DNA from 2 places in the Streptomyces qianjiangensis genome. Region 1 is predicted to be linked to the other one. Evidence: riboswitches for the same ligand, from Rfam matches in the RefSeq annotation. Region 1 holds a riboswitch; the other holds the start of a gene.
What was found. Region 1 has a riboswitch for cobalamin ahead of N8I87_RS09370 (cobalamin biosynthesis protein). Riboswitches for the same ligand answer to the same signal wherever they lie in the genome.

Region 1 (7,308 bases):
ACGCGCCGGTGGTGCAGGAAGCCCATGACGTTCATGGGGTGCTCGCGGGTGGTGCCCAGGCCGTGCACGGTGATCACCCAGGTGTCCCGGGATCCGGGCACGAACCAGGCGGGCAGAGCGCCGAGTTCGCCGGGTACGTCGATGTCGGCGTGGTCGAGGCCGAGGGCGGTGCTCGGGTTGCCGACGTGCACGTTCGGAGTGAGCCAGACCTTGTCGCCGGAGTCGAGGGTGCCGTGCGTGACCCGTTCCAGGCGGCGTACGACGGTGTCGGCCTTGTGCTCGGCGGACTCCAGGACGGGTCCGACGACCGCGTGCGAGCCGTCGCCGGACAGGCCGTAGATGCCGGGGCGCAGGGAGGCCAGGTCGCGGGTGATCGTGATCCGGCCCGCGGCCGTGCCGTGCACGGTGAGCCGGGGCTCGGTGGGCAGTGGCCGGCCGGGCGGCGCCTTGAGTGCGGCGTCGCTGGCTATCCGACCGGCGGCGACGCCGGCCGCGCCGGCCGCCAGGACCGCGGTGACGGCCGCGGCCGTCGCTGTGACAGTGCGCACGCTTCCAGTGTCCCGGCGGAGCCGGTCACCGGCCAGTGGGCGCACGTCCGTCCGGTGACACCAGCGGTTTTCGGCCGGTGGCACCGGGTGTTTTTCCGGACCGCCCCGGCGGCCGTCAGCGGCGCTGGCCGTATCCCGCCAGCCGCTCCCCGGCCTCGGCCAGCTGCTGCTCCGACAGCAGTGACGGTGTCAGGCCGGGTACCGATGACGCCGTCAGCCACAGCCGGCACATCCACTCCAGCTGGGCCGTGCGGTCGTAGGCCTGGTCGAGGGAGGTGCCGTATGTGAGGGTGCCGTGGTTCTGGAGGAGACAGCCCGAGCGGTCGGCGAGCGCCCGGAGCATGTTCTCGGCCAACTCGTCGGTGCCGTACGTCGCATACGGGGCAACCCGGGCGGGGCCGCCGAGGGCACCGGACATGTAGTGGATCGCCGGGAGTTCGGTGACGAGCGTCGAGACGGCGGTCGCGTGGACGGCGTGGGTGTGCACCACGGCGTGGGCGTCGGTGGTGCGGTAGACGGCGAGATGCATGGGCAGCTCGCTGGTCGGGACCAGGGTGCCGAGCATCTGCCGCCCGGCGAGGTCCACCCCGGTCACGTCGTCCGGCGTCAGCCGGTCGTAGGGCACGCCCGACGGCGTGACCAGCACGGTGTCGCCGACGCGCACGGACACATTGCCGGAGGTGCCGACGACCAGTCCGTCGGACACGGTCCGGCGGGCCGTCGCGACGAGCGCCTCCCAGGCGTGCGCCTCCTCGTCGGACACAGGCCTCCTCCGCACCTCCGGCACAAGCGGTGCGCCCTCCCGGTCGTCCCGTCCGTCCCGCTGGTTCCGCCGCTGCTCAGCCATGCCGCGATCCTGCCAGCCGACGCCCTCGAAAGACCCTCGGAGCGGGGCACTTCAGGCCGGAAACCACGCCTCCGAAAGACCGCATACAGCCATGAATTCCGCAAACCGTCCCGCCACCGCGCCCGAGTGATCACGGCGTCCGTGACGGCGCTCGTCACCGGGGGAGCCGCGACCGTACTCGCCGGAGCCCCGGCGTCCGCGAACGAGCCTGCCGACGGGACACGACGTCTCGTCCCACCAGAGGAACGTCGACCGGCCGGGCGCGAAGGCGGAAGGCGCCATCCACTTCAGTCGGCAGTACGACGGCTCGCGCGCCGCGGGCATCGTCCGGGGCGCCTGTCACTTCGCGCTGCCGGACAAGTCGTCGGGCGCGGCGCGGGCGGCGTACTTCGTGCTCAACGGCGGCACTTGGACCGCGGACGGCTGGACGCTGCCCCCCGCACTGGACATCGCCGCCCTGTGATCTACACCACCGCCCACTGGTGGAACACCTGCACCGGCGGCAGCGGCGCGTTCGCCACCGACCATGCCCTGTGGATCGCCCGCCACGGCTCGCCCGACGTGGGGAAACCGCCGACGGGGTGGCCGTACCGGACCTTCTGGCAGTACGGCAACAGCGGCAGTCTGCCGGGTGACCAAAATCTCATTCAACGGGTCATCGGCCCGGCTGAGGTCGTTCGCCCGGGGCGGCCAGTCAAGGGGCGTCTGGGCCGCCGGTCCTGAGCAGAGCGTCGACCCCTCGTTTACGACACCCTCACGCCTGCCCTAGTTCATCTTCCGTTCACCCAGGTTGCCTACGGTCAACCAGCCAATGACGTCCTCTGAACGATTGCCTGGGTAAATGGAAAACTTCTCGCTGATCCTCGCGATTGTGGTGGTAACCGCACTCGCGTTTGATTTCACGAACGGTTTCCACGACACCGCCAACGCGATGGCCACGACCATCTCGACCGGTGCACTCAAGCCCAAGGTCGCGGTGGGCATGTCCGCCGCGCTCAACCTTGTAGGCGCCTTCCTCTCCGTGGAGGTCGCCAACACGATCTCCAAGGGCCTCGTCGACGAGGCCGGCATACGTCCCGAGGTCATCTTCGCCGCCCTGGTCGGCGCGATCCTCTGGAACCTGCTGACCTGGCTGGTAGGGCTCCCGTCCAGCTCCTCGCACGCTCTGATGGGCGGTCTGATCGGCGCGACGATCGCGTCGGCCGGCACCGGCGCCGTCCACGGCGGCGTGCTCGTCACCAAGGTCCTGATCCCGGCCGTCGCGGCCCCGATCGTCGCCGGTGTGGCCGCCATGCTCGCCACACGGTTCTCCTACGGGCTGAGCAAGGACGCCGACAGCGCGGCCACCCGCAAGGGCTACCGCGCCGGCCAGATCGCCTCCGCCGGCCTCGTCTCCCTCGCCCACGGCACCAACGACGCGCAGAAGACGATGGGCATCATCACCCTCGCGCTGATCGCCGGCGGCGCCATCGCCCCCGACTCCAACCCTCCCGTCTGGGTGATCCTCTCCGCCGGCCTCGCCATCGCGCTCGGCACCTACATCGGCGGCTGGCGCATCATCCGCACCATGGGCAAGGGCCTGACCGACCTTCAGCCGCAGCAGGGCTTCTCCGCCCAGACCAGCGCCGCGACGGTCATCCTGGCCTCCTCCCACCTGGGCTTCTCCCTCTCCACCACGCACGCCGTCTCCGGCTCCGTGATGGGCGCGGGCGTGGGCCGCAAGGGCGGCGTGGTCCGCTGGTCCACCGCGACCCGCATGATGGTGGCCTGGGCGCTGACCCTGCCGGCGGCCGCTCTGGTCGGTGCGCTCGCTGAGTCCGTGACCGACCTGGGCAACTGGGGCACCGCGGTCGTCGCCGTCTTCCTCGTCGCCTCCAGCGCCACGATCTGGAAGCTCTCCCGCCGCCAGGTGGTCGACCACAGCAACGTCAACGACACCGAGGAGCCGGCCGGTGTGGTGACCACGGCGATGGCCGCCGTGACGCCGCCCCCGGCAGGCACCGTGGCCGAGGACCTGACGGCCACCATCCCGTCCCCCGCGGCCGCCCCCGCCACCGACCCGGCCGCCCCTCCGGCCGCCACCGTCTGACCCCGAGACCCGGTTACTAAGGAAGCATCACCATGAAGATCGACTGGGCAGCCCTCGGCTCCGTCTTCGGCGTCAGCCTCGTGGTCACCGTGGGCCTCGTGGCCCTGTTCACCCTGGGCGTCAAGGGCCTCGCACACCGCGAACGCGCCACGGCCCAGGGCGGCTCCGCCCCTCTCGCGGTCACCGGAGCGTACGTCTGCTTCGCGGCCTGCGCGGCGGCGGTGGCGTACGGCATCTACCTGATCATGGCCAAGGCCTGACCCTGGCCCTGGTCCTGACCCTGGTCCTGGCCCTGGTCCTGACCCAGATCATGGCCAAGGCCTGACCGAGCCTCACCCGGGCTCCTCCCCGATGTCTTCGGGGAGGAGCCTTTTCGTGTGCCCTCACACCCGCCCGCGCAGCGCCGGTGTGGGTCTCAGCACACTCTCCCCTTGCAGGTCAACGGCAAGTTGACGGCCCTTCCGGGAGCGTGGTGGACTGCCGGAGCCATGTACGGCGGCAAGGGAGGAAGCCGGTGTGAATCCGGCGCGGTCCCGCCACTGTCACCGGGGAAGAACTCTCCGGAAGCCAGGAACTCCCACCGCCGGTCTCGTCGAACCAGGGCGCGGACACCCTGAGTGAGGACATATCGCCATGCTCGGCTGCCGATCGAGGTACAGCACCAGGTCGCTGCTCGACCCCACGGCCGGCTGAGCCGATGCGTGCCGATCGCGTCTTCGCGTACGGCGCCTCCGCCGGCCTCCTCGGTGACCTTCTCCTGGGCGATCCACGCCGTGGGCATCCGGTCGCCGCGTTCGGGCGTGCGGCGAGCGCCGTGGAGCGGGTGCTGTGGCGGGACCACCGCGGCTGGGGCGCCCTGCACACCGCCGCGTGCGTCGGCGGGGCCGTGGCCCTCGGCGCCCTCGCCGGGCGAGCCGTACGTCCCTCCCCCACCGCCTCCGTCGCACTCACCGGTGCCGCCACCTGGGCCGTGATCGGGGGGACTTCGCTCGCCCGGGAGGCCCGGGCCATCGGGCACGCCCTGGAGGCGGGCGACGTGGCAGGGGCTCGTGCCCGGCTGCCTCACCTCTGCGGACGGGATCCGCAGGCGCTCGACGCCGACGGGATCGCCCGGGCCGTGGTCGAGTCCGTCGCCGAGAACACCTCCGACGCCGTCGTAGGGGCGCTGGTGTGGGGTGCCCTGGGAGGCGTGCCCGGACTGCTCGGGTTCCGCGCGGTCAACACCCTTGACGCCATGGTCGGGCACAAGTCCCCCCGGTACCGGCGCTACGGGTGGGCCTCCGCCCGGCTCGACGACGTCGCCGGATGGCCGGGGGCCCGGCTCACCGCCGTACTGGCCGCCGCCGCGGGCCCGGACCCACGCGGCGCCCTGCGTGCCTGGCGGGCCGACGCACGCAGGCATCCCAGTCCCAACGCCGGGCCCGTCGAGGCCTCCTTCGCGGGGGCTCTGGGCGTACGGCTCGGCGGAACCCTTGCCTACGGAGGGCGGATCGAGCACCGGCCCGTGCTCAACGGTGACGGCCGCGCCGTCGCCACCGAGGACATCGACCGGGCCGTACGGCTCTCCCGTCGGGTCGGTCTGCTCGCGCTCGGCGTCGCAGTCGCCGCGCGCGCCGTCGTGACCAAGACAAAGGGGGGCACGTCATGAACGGTGGTCTGCTCGTCGCCGGCACCACCTCCGACGCGGGCAAGAGCGTCGTGACGGCGGGGATCTGCCGGTGGCTGGTGCGACAGGGCGTCAAGGTCGCGCCCTTCAAGGCGCAGAACATGTCCCTCAACTCGTTCGTGACCCGCGAGGGCGCCGAGATCGGGCGGGCCCAGGCCATGCAGGCCCAGGCGTGCCGGGTGGAGCCCAGCGCGCTGATGAACCCCGTGCTGCTCAAGCCCGGTGGTGAGCAGAGCAGCCAGGTGGTGCTGCTGGGAAAGCCGGTGGGCGAGTTGAGTGCCCGCGGCTATCACGGGGGCCGGCAGCAGAGACTTCTCGGGACCGTTCTCGACTGTCTCGCCGAGTTGCGGGGCACGTATGACGCGGTGATCTGTGAGGGGGCGGGCTCTCCCGCCGAGATCAATCTCCGGCGGACCGACATCGTGAACATGGGGATCGCGCGGGGTGCCCGACTCCCCGTGCTCGTCGTCGGCGACATCGACCGCGGGGGCGTCTTCGCCTCCTTCTTCGGGACCGTGGCCCTGCTCTCGCCCGAGGACCAGGAACTCGTCGCCGGGTTCCTCGTGAACAAGTTCCGTGGGGATGTGTCCCTGCTGGAGCCGGGGCTCGACATGCTGCACGGGCTCACCGGGCGGGACACCTACGGAGTGCTGCCGTTCCGGCACGGGCTCGGCATCGACGAGGAGGACGGGCTCCGGGTCTCGCTGCGCGGCACAGTGCGCGAGTCGGCCGTGGCGCCGCCCGTCGGGGAGGACGTGCTGCGGGTGGCCGTCTGCGCGATCCCGCTCATGTCCAACTTCACCGACGTGGACGCCCTGGCCGCCGAGCCCGGTGTGGTCGTGCGGTTCGTGGACCGGCCGGAGGAACTCGCCGACGCCGACCTCGTCGTGATCCCGGGCACCCGGGGGACGGTCCGGGCGCTGGAGTGGCTGCGGGAGCGGGGGCTGGCCGACGCCATCGTCGCAAGGGCCCGTGAGGACCTGCCCGTTCTCGGCATCTGCGGCGGCTTCCAGGTACTCGGCGAGCACATCGAGGACGACGTCGAGAGCCGCGAGGGGCACGTGGACGGGCTCGGGATCCTGCCCGTGCGGGTGCGGTTCGCCAAGGAGAAGACCCTCACCCGGCCCGTCGGCGAAGCCCTCGGCGAGCACGTCGAGGGGTACGAGATCCACCACGGGGTCGCCGACGTCCACGGCGGGGAGACGTTCCTCTCCGATGAGAGCGGACGCGGCCTGGACGGCTGCCGGGTCGGGCAGACCTGGGGCACCCACTGGCACGGCTCCCTGGAGTCGGACGGTTTCCGGCGGGCCTTCCTGCGCGAGGTGGCGGCCGCCGCGGGCCGCCGCTTCGTACCGGCCCCCGACACCTCGTTCGCCGCGCTGCGCGAGGAACAGCTCGACCGGCTCGGCGACCTGATCGAACAGCACGCGGACACGGACGCGCTCTGGCGGCTCATCGAGTCGGGCGCGCCTCAAGGACTGCCCTTCATTCCACCGGGAGCGCCCGCATGAGCACAGTGTTGTTGTTGTCGACCGCCGACACCGATCTGCTGGCGGCCCGGGCCTCCGGCGCGTCCTACCTGATCGGCAACCCGACCCGGGTCGACGTCACCGGGGAACTTCCGGAACTCCTCCGGCGGGCAGACCTCGCCGTCGTACGGCTGCTCGGCGGCAAGCGGGCCTGGGAGGAGGGGCTCGCCGCGCTGCGGGCCGCCGGGATCCCGACCGTGCTGCTGGGCGGGGAGGCGGTGCCCGACGCCGAGTTGATGGCCGAGTCGTCCGTGCCGGCCGGTGTCGTGGCCGAGGCGCTGCGCTACCTCGTCGAGGGCGGACCCGCCAACCTCACTGAGCTCGCGCGCTTCCTGTCCGACACCGTGCTGCTGACGGGCGAGGGCTTCGACGAGCCGCGGAAGATGCCCGAGCACGGCGTCCACGGCGAACGTGCCCTCGTCGAGGGCCGGCCCACCGTCGGCGTGCTCTTCTACCGGGCCCACGAACTGAGCGGCAACACCGCCTTCGTCGACACCCTGTGCGACGCGATCGAGGCACGGGGGGCCAACGCCCTTCCCGTGTACTGCGGTTCGCTGCGCGGTGCCGACGCCGGGCTGTACGAGATCCTGGGCCGGGCCGACGCCCTGGTCGCCACGGTCCTCGCCGCC
Region 2 (7,308 bases), 3.7 Mb from region 1:
GGGACCGGTGAAGGCGTTGATCCACTCGGCGGCGACGCCCTGGGCCTTGGACTTCACCGGGATGGCGAGGTCGGAGCCGCCCAGGAAGACCGGCAGGTTCTTGCCGGACGGGCCGGGCATCACGAAGTTCTCGAGGTTGTCCTTGAGCTTGCCGCTCTTGTCGTTCTTCGGGTCGGCCGCGGTCGCGCCCTCCCACGCCGCACCGAAGATCAGGTCCGACTTGCCCTGTCCGTAGACGATGTAGCGGTCGGACTCGTCCTTGGTCTTGTCGCCGTGCATGTACTTGTCGAGGACGGTCTTGAACTCCTTCAGGCCCTTGAGGGACTCGGGCGAGGAGAGGTTCGCCTTCCACTGGCCGCCGGACTCGACGGCGATGGAGCCGCCCGCGTCGTAGACGAAGGACATGGCCGCGTACCAGTCACGGGTGGGCTGGTACCAGGCGTTGAACTTGGCGCCCTGCTTCTTCTGGATCTTGTCCAGGTCGGCGGTCAGCTCCGCGTAGGTCTTCGGGGGCGCCTTGATGCCGGACGCGGCCGCGATGTCCTTGCGCCAGGTGCCGACCCGGCCGCCGGCGTAGTACGGCACACCATAGGTCTTGCCGTCGTACGTCACGGAGGCCTTGAGGCCGTCCAGCCAGGCGGAGGAGTTGCCGAACTGCGCGGCGTCGACGGGTGCGAAGGCGCCCTTGACCATGTAGCCGAGCATCTCGGTGTTGCCCATCTCGACCACGTCGGGGGCCTTGTCGGTGGCGAGGACGGCGTCCAGCTTGGTGTTCTTGTCCGGCCAGCCGTAGTACTCGTGCTTGATCTTGATGCCCGGGTGCTTCTTCTGCACCGCGGCGTCGGCCGCCTTGACCAGGTTGGGCCAGTTGTTCTGGGCGTCCACGGTGAGCCAGACGGTCAGCTCCTTGGCGTCCGACCCCTGTGCCTTGCCGTCGTCCTTCTTGTCACTGCCACACGCCGCGATGGAGACGACCATGCCCGCGATACCGATCGCGGCTATCAGCTTGCGCTTCACGCCACCCTCCTCAGGGATGCCACAAACCCCCCTGCCTCCCCGCGGCGAGCCGGGCCTGCTCGGCGGATCATGCCGGAGACGCGGGGTCTGGCACGCACATCTGCGGCGTTGTCGTCGGTCGCCGACGCTCCGCGTCGACTCCCTCCTCCGCCTTGCAGCTGCACGCACCAGACCCCGCTCACCGGCGCTGATCAGGTTCGGTTGCTTTACTCCGACCTGATCCGCCGAGCAGGCCCGCGCTTCGTACCGCCCATGGGGCCGGGACCTGGACCAATGGTGTAGACCAGTACGGGGAGCTTGGCCCAGACCAATAGGCCTGTCAAGGGTGTTCAGGCGGGCTCCAGGCGTCCGTGATGGGACCGAGATATGCAGGGACCTTTCATTCCGCAAGCGACAGATCGGACGGACCAGTTCCGGTGGACCACTGGGACCGGGACTCCCGATGGACTAGACCAACGGGGGGCGCAAAGGTATACAGGGAGATCACGGAGCGTGCGGGTGGACCCCTGTCACACGAAGCCGTGCCACGATGTGAGCCGGGACCGATGGAATGTCGGTCACTTCGGCATACGGAGCCGGGAAGGCAGAGCATGAGCACCGACGTCAGCAGTGCGGAGAACGAGGCTGGGGCGACCGTCCGTACCGCGCGCGTGCCCAAGTACTACCGCTTGAAGAAGCACCTGCTCGACATGACGGAGACGCTGCCGCCGGGCACGCCGGTCCCGCCGGAGCGCACGCTCGCGGCCGAGTTCGACACCTCGCGCACCACCGTCCGCCAGGCCCTGCAGGAGCTGGTCGTCGAGGGCCGGCTGGAGCGCATCCAGGGCAAGGGCACCTTCGTCGCCAAGCCGAAGGTCTCCCAGGCGCTGCAACTCACCTCCTACACGGAGGACATGCGCGCCCAGGGACTGGAGCCGACCTCGCAGCTGCTGGACATCGGCTACATCACCGCCGACGACCGGCTCGCCGAACTGCTCGACATCACGGCCGGCGGGCGGGTACTGCGCATCGAGCGGCTGCGCATGGCCAACGCCGAGCCGATGGCCATCGAGACGACCCACCTCTCGGCCAAGCGCTTCCCGGCGCTGCGCAGGTCGCTCGTCAAGTACACGTCCCTCTACACCGCGCTCGCCGAGGTGTACGACGTCCACCTCGCGGAGGCCGAGGAGACCATCGAGACCTCCCTGGCCACCCCGCGCGAGGCGGGCCTGCTCGGCACCGACGTGGGCCTCCCGATGCTGATGCTCTCCCGCCACTCCCTGGACCGGGAGGGCAAGCCGGTGGAATGGGTGCGGTCGGTCTACCGCGGCGACCGCTACAAGTTCGTGGCCCGCCTCAAGCGTCCCGCGGAGTGACGCCCGCTCCGGCTCGAGCGTCCCGCGGAGTGATGCCCGGCCCGGCTCAAGCGGCTGTTGCGTAAGGGAGTTGACCGACGCGTCCCCGTACGACCGTCATGTGCGGGGGTTCCGCTGCCGCTGCGGCGACTTCTGCACAGAATCGACATGCCGATATGAGGATGAGGTCTTCCACTTGTGTGACGACGTCGCCTAGATTGCCTGCGCATTACACGTGTGATCAGTAGTGATCAGTGGTGATCTGCGAGGGGACGGAGTCGCACGATGTCGGATACCTCGGATGTGACCGGAGCGGCGGTGGTGACGCCCTTGCGCGTCGTCATCGCCCTCTGTCTGATCGCGCCCTTCGTGGCGATGCTGTGGGTCGGCTCCTACGCCAGGACGGACCCCGAGTTCAGCGGGATCCCGTTCTTCTACTGGTACCAGATGCTGTGGGTGGTCATCTCCACCGCGCTGACGATGACCGCGTACAAGCTGTGGCAGCGTGACCAGCGCGCCCGCGCGGCGGCCCGGCGAAGCGGGGGTGCGTCGAAGTGAAGGACGGTGTGAACGGCGTCGCGCTCGGCGTGTTCGTCTTCTTCTTCCTGGCCGTCACGGTCATGGGCTTCCTGGCCGCCCGCTGGCGCAGGGCCGACAACGAGCACAGCCTCGACGAATGGGGCCTGGGCGGACGGTCGTTCGGCACCTGGATCACCTGGTTCCTGCTCGGCGGCGACCTGTACACGGCGTACACCTTCGTCGCCGTACCGGCGGCGATCTACGCGGCGGGCGCGGCCGGCTTCTTCGCCGTGCCGTACACGATCCTCGTCTACCCGCTGATCTTCATGTTCCTTCCGCGCCTGTGGTCGGTGTCCCACCGACACGGCTATGTGACGACCTCGGACTTCGTGCGCGGCCGCTTCGGCTCCAAGGGCCTGTCGCTGGCGGTCGCGGTCACCGGAATCCTGGCGACGATGCCCTACATCGCGCTCCAACTGGTCGGCATCCAGGCCGTCCTCGACGTGATGGGCGTCGGCGGCGGCGAGAGCACCCACTGGTTCGTCAAGGACCTGCCGCTGCTGATCGCCTTCGGCGTGCTGGCCGCGTACACCTACTCCTCGGGCCTGCGGGCGCCCGCCCTGATCGCGTTCGTGAAGGACGCGCTGATCTACATCGTCATCGCGGTGGCGATCATCTACATCCCCATCAAGCTGGGCGGTTTCGACGACATCTTCACCAAGGCGGGCGACGCGTTCAGCCAGGTCAACCCGGCGACCGGCAAGCCGCGCGGCGCTCTCGCCCCGCCGGAGGCCGGCCAGTGGACGTACGCCACGCTGGCACTGGGCTCCGCGCTCGCGCTCTTCATGTACCCGCACTCGATCACCGCGACGCTCTCCTCGAAGAGCCGTGACGTGATCCGCCGCAACACCACGATCCTGCCGCTGTACTCCCTCATGCTCGGCCTGCTGGCCCTGCTGGGCTTCATGGCGATCGCGGCGGACGTCAAGGTGCAGAACGGCCAGCTGGCCATCCCGCAGCTGTTCGAGAACATGTTCCCGGACTGGTTCGCGGGCGTGGCCTTCGCGGCGATCGGCATCGGTGCCCTCGTCCCCGCGGCCATCATGTCCATCGCGGCCGCGAACCTGTTCACCCGCAACATCTACAAGGACTTCATCAAGCCGGACGCCACGCCCGCGCAGGAGACCAAGGTCTCCAAGCTGGTCTCCCTCCTGGTGAAGGTGGGCGCGCTGGTCTTCGTCCTGACGATGGACAAGACGGTCGCCATCAACTTCCAGCTGCTCGGCGGCATCTGGATCCTGCAGACCTTCCCGGCCATGGTCGGCGGCCTGTTCAGCCGCTGGTTCCACCGCTGGGCGCTGCTCGCGGGCTGGGCGGTCGGCATGGTGTACGGCACCGTCGCCGCGTACGGCGTCGCCTCACCGACGCAGAAGCACTTCGGCGGCTCGGCCGAGGAGATCCCGGGCATCGGGGAGATCGGCTACATCGGCCTCACCGCGTTCGTGCTCAACGTGGCCGTCACGGTGGTGCTGACCTTCGTCCTGAAGGCGCTGAAGGCCCCCGAGGGCGTCGACGAGACCAGCCCGGCGGACTACACGGCGGACTCCGGCGACCCGGGCGTCCAGGTGGAGCTGCCGCCGGCGACCGCGGACGCGGGCCACTGAGGACGCCGGTCACCGCGGACGCGAGCCGCTGACGACACCGGCCGCTGAGGGCAGGCAAGAACGGGCCGTCGGAGAAAATCCGGCGGCCCGTTGTCGTACCCGTCCTGCACACTCGGTCCCATGGACATCGAGATCAGGCGGACGGCCCCGGACGAGTACGGCACCCTGGGCGAGATCACCGCCCAGGCCTATCTCCAGGACGGCCTCCTCGACTTCGGGGAGAGCGACGGGTACCTCGGCGAGCTCAGAGACGTGGCCAAGCGCGCGGCCGCCGCGGAGGTACTGGCCGCCGTGGCGGACGGCGAACTGCTCGGCGGCGTCACCTTCGTACCGGCGGGCGGGCCCATGGCCGACATCGCCCGCGCCGGAGAGGCCGAGATACGGATGCTCGCGGTCGGCCACGCGGCACGCAGTCGCGGCGTCGGGGAGGCCCTGGTGCGCGCCTGTGTCGATCGCGCGCGGGCCACACCGGGCTGCGTACGGGTCGTGCTGTCCACCCAGCGCTCCATGCGGGCCGCCCATCGCATCTACGAACGCATGGGCTTCGTCCGCACACCAGAGCGGGACTGGAATCCCCTCCCCCACCTCGACGACATCACACTCCTCACCTACGAGTTGACGCTCTGATACCGCCACGACACAACATCTGGGGGTGGCACGGCAGCCAGGCACTAGATGTATGCTCATGCTCGCTGTCGCCGCAGGGGAATCCGGTGCGAATCCGGAACTGTCCCGCAACGGTGTACTTGCGCGTATCCGCCCCCCGGGGGTCGAAGCGCGCTCGTGTCAGTCCGAGGACCTGCCGACAGCGCACCCGGCCGTCCGGCCCGGGTGCCCCGACGTCCGGGCCTCGTGGAATGGGCCGGTGGACGCGACGCCGCGTGCGCTCGTGTGCTGCCCCCTGCCCTGCGCAAGGCCCCCGTGCCGAGCCAGGGAGAGCCCCACGTGACCATCGCGCCAGCCGAACCGGATTCAGCGACCCGCCTGGAGACCGTCGGTCCCGGTGCCGCGCTGCTGCGGACCCTGACCGAGCTGACCGCCGACCTGCCCGACACCGACCCCGGCCGCGTCGCCGCCGCCGCGCTGCGCGGACGGTCCACCCGGGCGGACGAGACGGAGCTGCGCGAGCTGGCCACGGAGGCGGCGGCCGGCCTCATCTCCGAGGACCCGGCCTACTCCCGGCTGGCCGCCCGGCTGCTGACCCTCTCCATCCGCGCCGAGGCCGCCTCGCAGGGCGTGACGTCCTTCACCGGGTCCGTCGCCGTGGGGCACCGCGAGGGGCTGATCGCCGACCGCACCGCCGCGTTCGTACGGCTGCACGCCGAGCGGCTCGACGCCCTGGTCGACCCGTCGGCCGACGACCGCTTCGGCTACTTCGGCCTGCGCACCCTGCACAGCCGCTATCTGCTGCGCCACCCCATCACCCGCAAGGTCGTCGAGACGCCCCAGCACTTCATGCTGCGGGTCGCCGCGGGTCTCGCCGAGGACGAGTCCTCCCGCTCCGTCGACGAAGTCGCCGCGCTCTACGGGCTCATGAGCCGCCTCGACTATCTGCCCTCCTCCCCCACGCTCTTCAACTCCGGCACGCGGCACCCCCAGATGTCGTCCTGCTACCTCCTCGACTCCCCGCTGGACGAGCTGGACTCCCTCTACGACCGCTACCACCAGGTGGCCCGGCTCTCGAAGCACGCCGGTGGCATCGGGCTGTCGTACTCCCGCATCCGCAGCCGTGGTTCGCTGATCCGCGGCACCAACGGGCACTCCAACGGCATCGTCCCGTTCCTGAAGACCCTCGACGCCTCCGTCGCCGCCGTGAACCAGGGCGGCCGGCGCAAGGGCGCGGCCGCGGTCTACCTGGAGACCTGGCACTTTGACATCGAGGAGTTCCTGGAGCTGCGCGACAACACCGGTGAGGACGCCCGGCGTACGCACAACCTCAACCTCGCGCACTGGATCCCGGACGAGTTCATGCGCCGGGTCGACGCCGACGGGCAGTGGTCGCTGTTCTCCCCGTCGGACGTGCCGGAGCTGGTGGACCTGTGGGGCGCGGAGTTCGACGCCGTGTACCGCAAGGCGGAGGCGGACGGGCTCGCGAAGAAGACCATTCCCGCCCGTGACCTCTACGGCCGCATGATGCGCACCCTGGCGCAGACCGGCAACGGCTGGATGACCTTCAAGGACGCCGCCAACCGCACCGCCAACCAGACGGCCGAGCCGGGCCATGTCGTCCACTCCTCCAACCTCTGCACGGAGATCCTGGAGGTCACGGACGACGGGGAGACGGCGGTCTGCAACCTGGGGTCGGTCAACCTCGGCGCGTTCGTCGTCGACGGGGACATCGACTGGGAGCGGCTGGACGAGACGGTCCGCACGGCCGTCACCTTCCTCGACCGTGTCGTCGACATCAACTTCTACCCGACCGAGCAGGCCGGCCGGTCCAACGCCAAGTGGCGTCCCGTCGGCCTCGGCGCGATGGGGCTGCAGGACGTCTTCTTCAAGCTGCGGCTGCCGTTCGACTCGCCCGAGGCGCGCGCCCTGTCGACCCGGATCGCCGAGCGGATCATGCTCGCCGCGTACGAGGCCTCCGCCGACCTCGCCGAGCGGAGCGGCCCGCTCCCGGCCTGGGAGAAGACCCGCAGCGCCAGGGGCGTCCTGCACCCCGACCACTACGGCGCGGAACTCGCCTGGCCGGAGCGCTGGGCCGCCCTGCGCGAGCGGATCGCCGCCGTCGGCATGCGCAACTCGCTGCTCCTCGCGATCGCGCCGACCGCCAC

Region 2: linked by a shared signal. The riboswitch ahead of N8I87_RS26835 (ribonucleoside-diphosphate reductase subunit alpha) and the one ahead of N8I87_RS09370 (cobalamin biosynthesis protein) in region 1 are both predicted to bind cobalamin.

What each region holds. Positions count from the first base shown of each region.
Region 1 covers NZ_CP106798.1:2,044,692-2,051,999, forward strand. The annotation lists gene N8I87_RS09345 (alpha/beta hydrolase family protein) at 1-548, opposite strand, end outside; gene N8I87_RS09350 (class II aldolase/adducin family protein) at 664-1,395, opposite strand; partial or broken gene N8I87_RS09355 (GH25 family lysozyme) at 1,537-2,086, shown strand; gene N8I87_RS09360 (inorganic phosphate transporter) at 2,237-3,484, shown strand; gene N8I87_RS09365 (hypothetical protein) at 3,517-3,744, shown strand; cobalamin riboswitch at 3,941-4,080, shown strand; gene N8I87_RS09370 (cobalamin biosynthesis protein) at 4,182-5,132, shown strand; gene N8I87_RS09375 (cobyric acid synthase) at 5,129-6,661, shown strand; gene cobN (cobaltochelatase subunit CobN) at 6,658-7,308, shown strand, end outside.
Region 2 covers NZ_CP106798.1:5,789,839-5,797,146, reverse strand. The annotation lists gene N8I87_RS26860 (extracellular solute-binding protein) at 1-1,017, opposite strand, end outside; gene N8I87_RS26855 (GntR family transcriptional regulator) at 1,608-2,372, shown strand; gene N8I87_RS26850 (DUF3311 domain-containing protein) at 2,637-2,909, shown strand; gene mctP (monocarboxylate uptake permease MctP) at 2,906-4,534, shown strand; gene N8I87_RS26840 (GNAT family N-acetyltransferase) at 4,655-5,161, shown strand; cobalamin riboswitch at 5,214-5,355, shown strand; gene N8I87_RS26835 (ribonucleoside-diphosphate reductase subunit alpha) at 5,480-7,308, shown strand, end outside.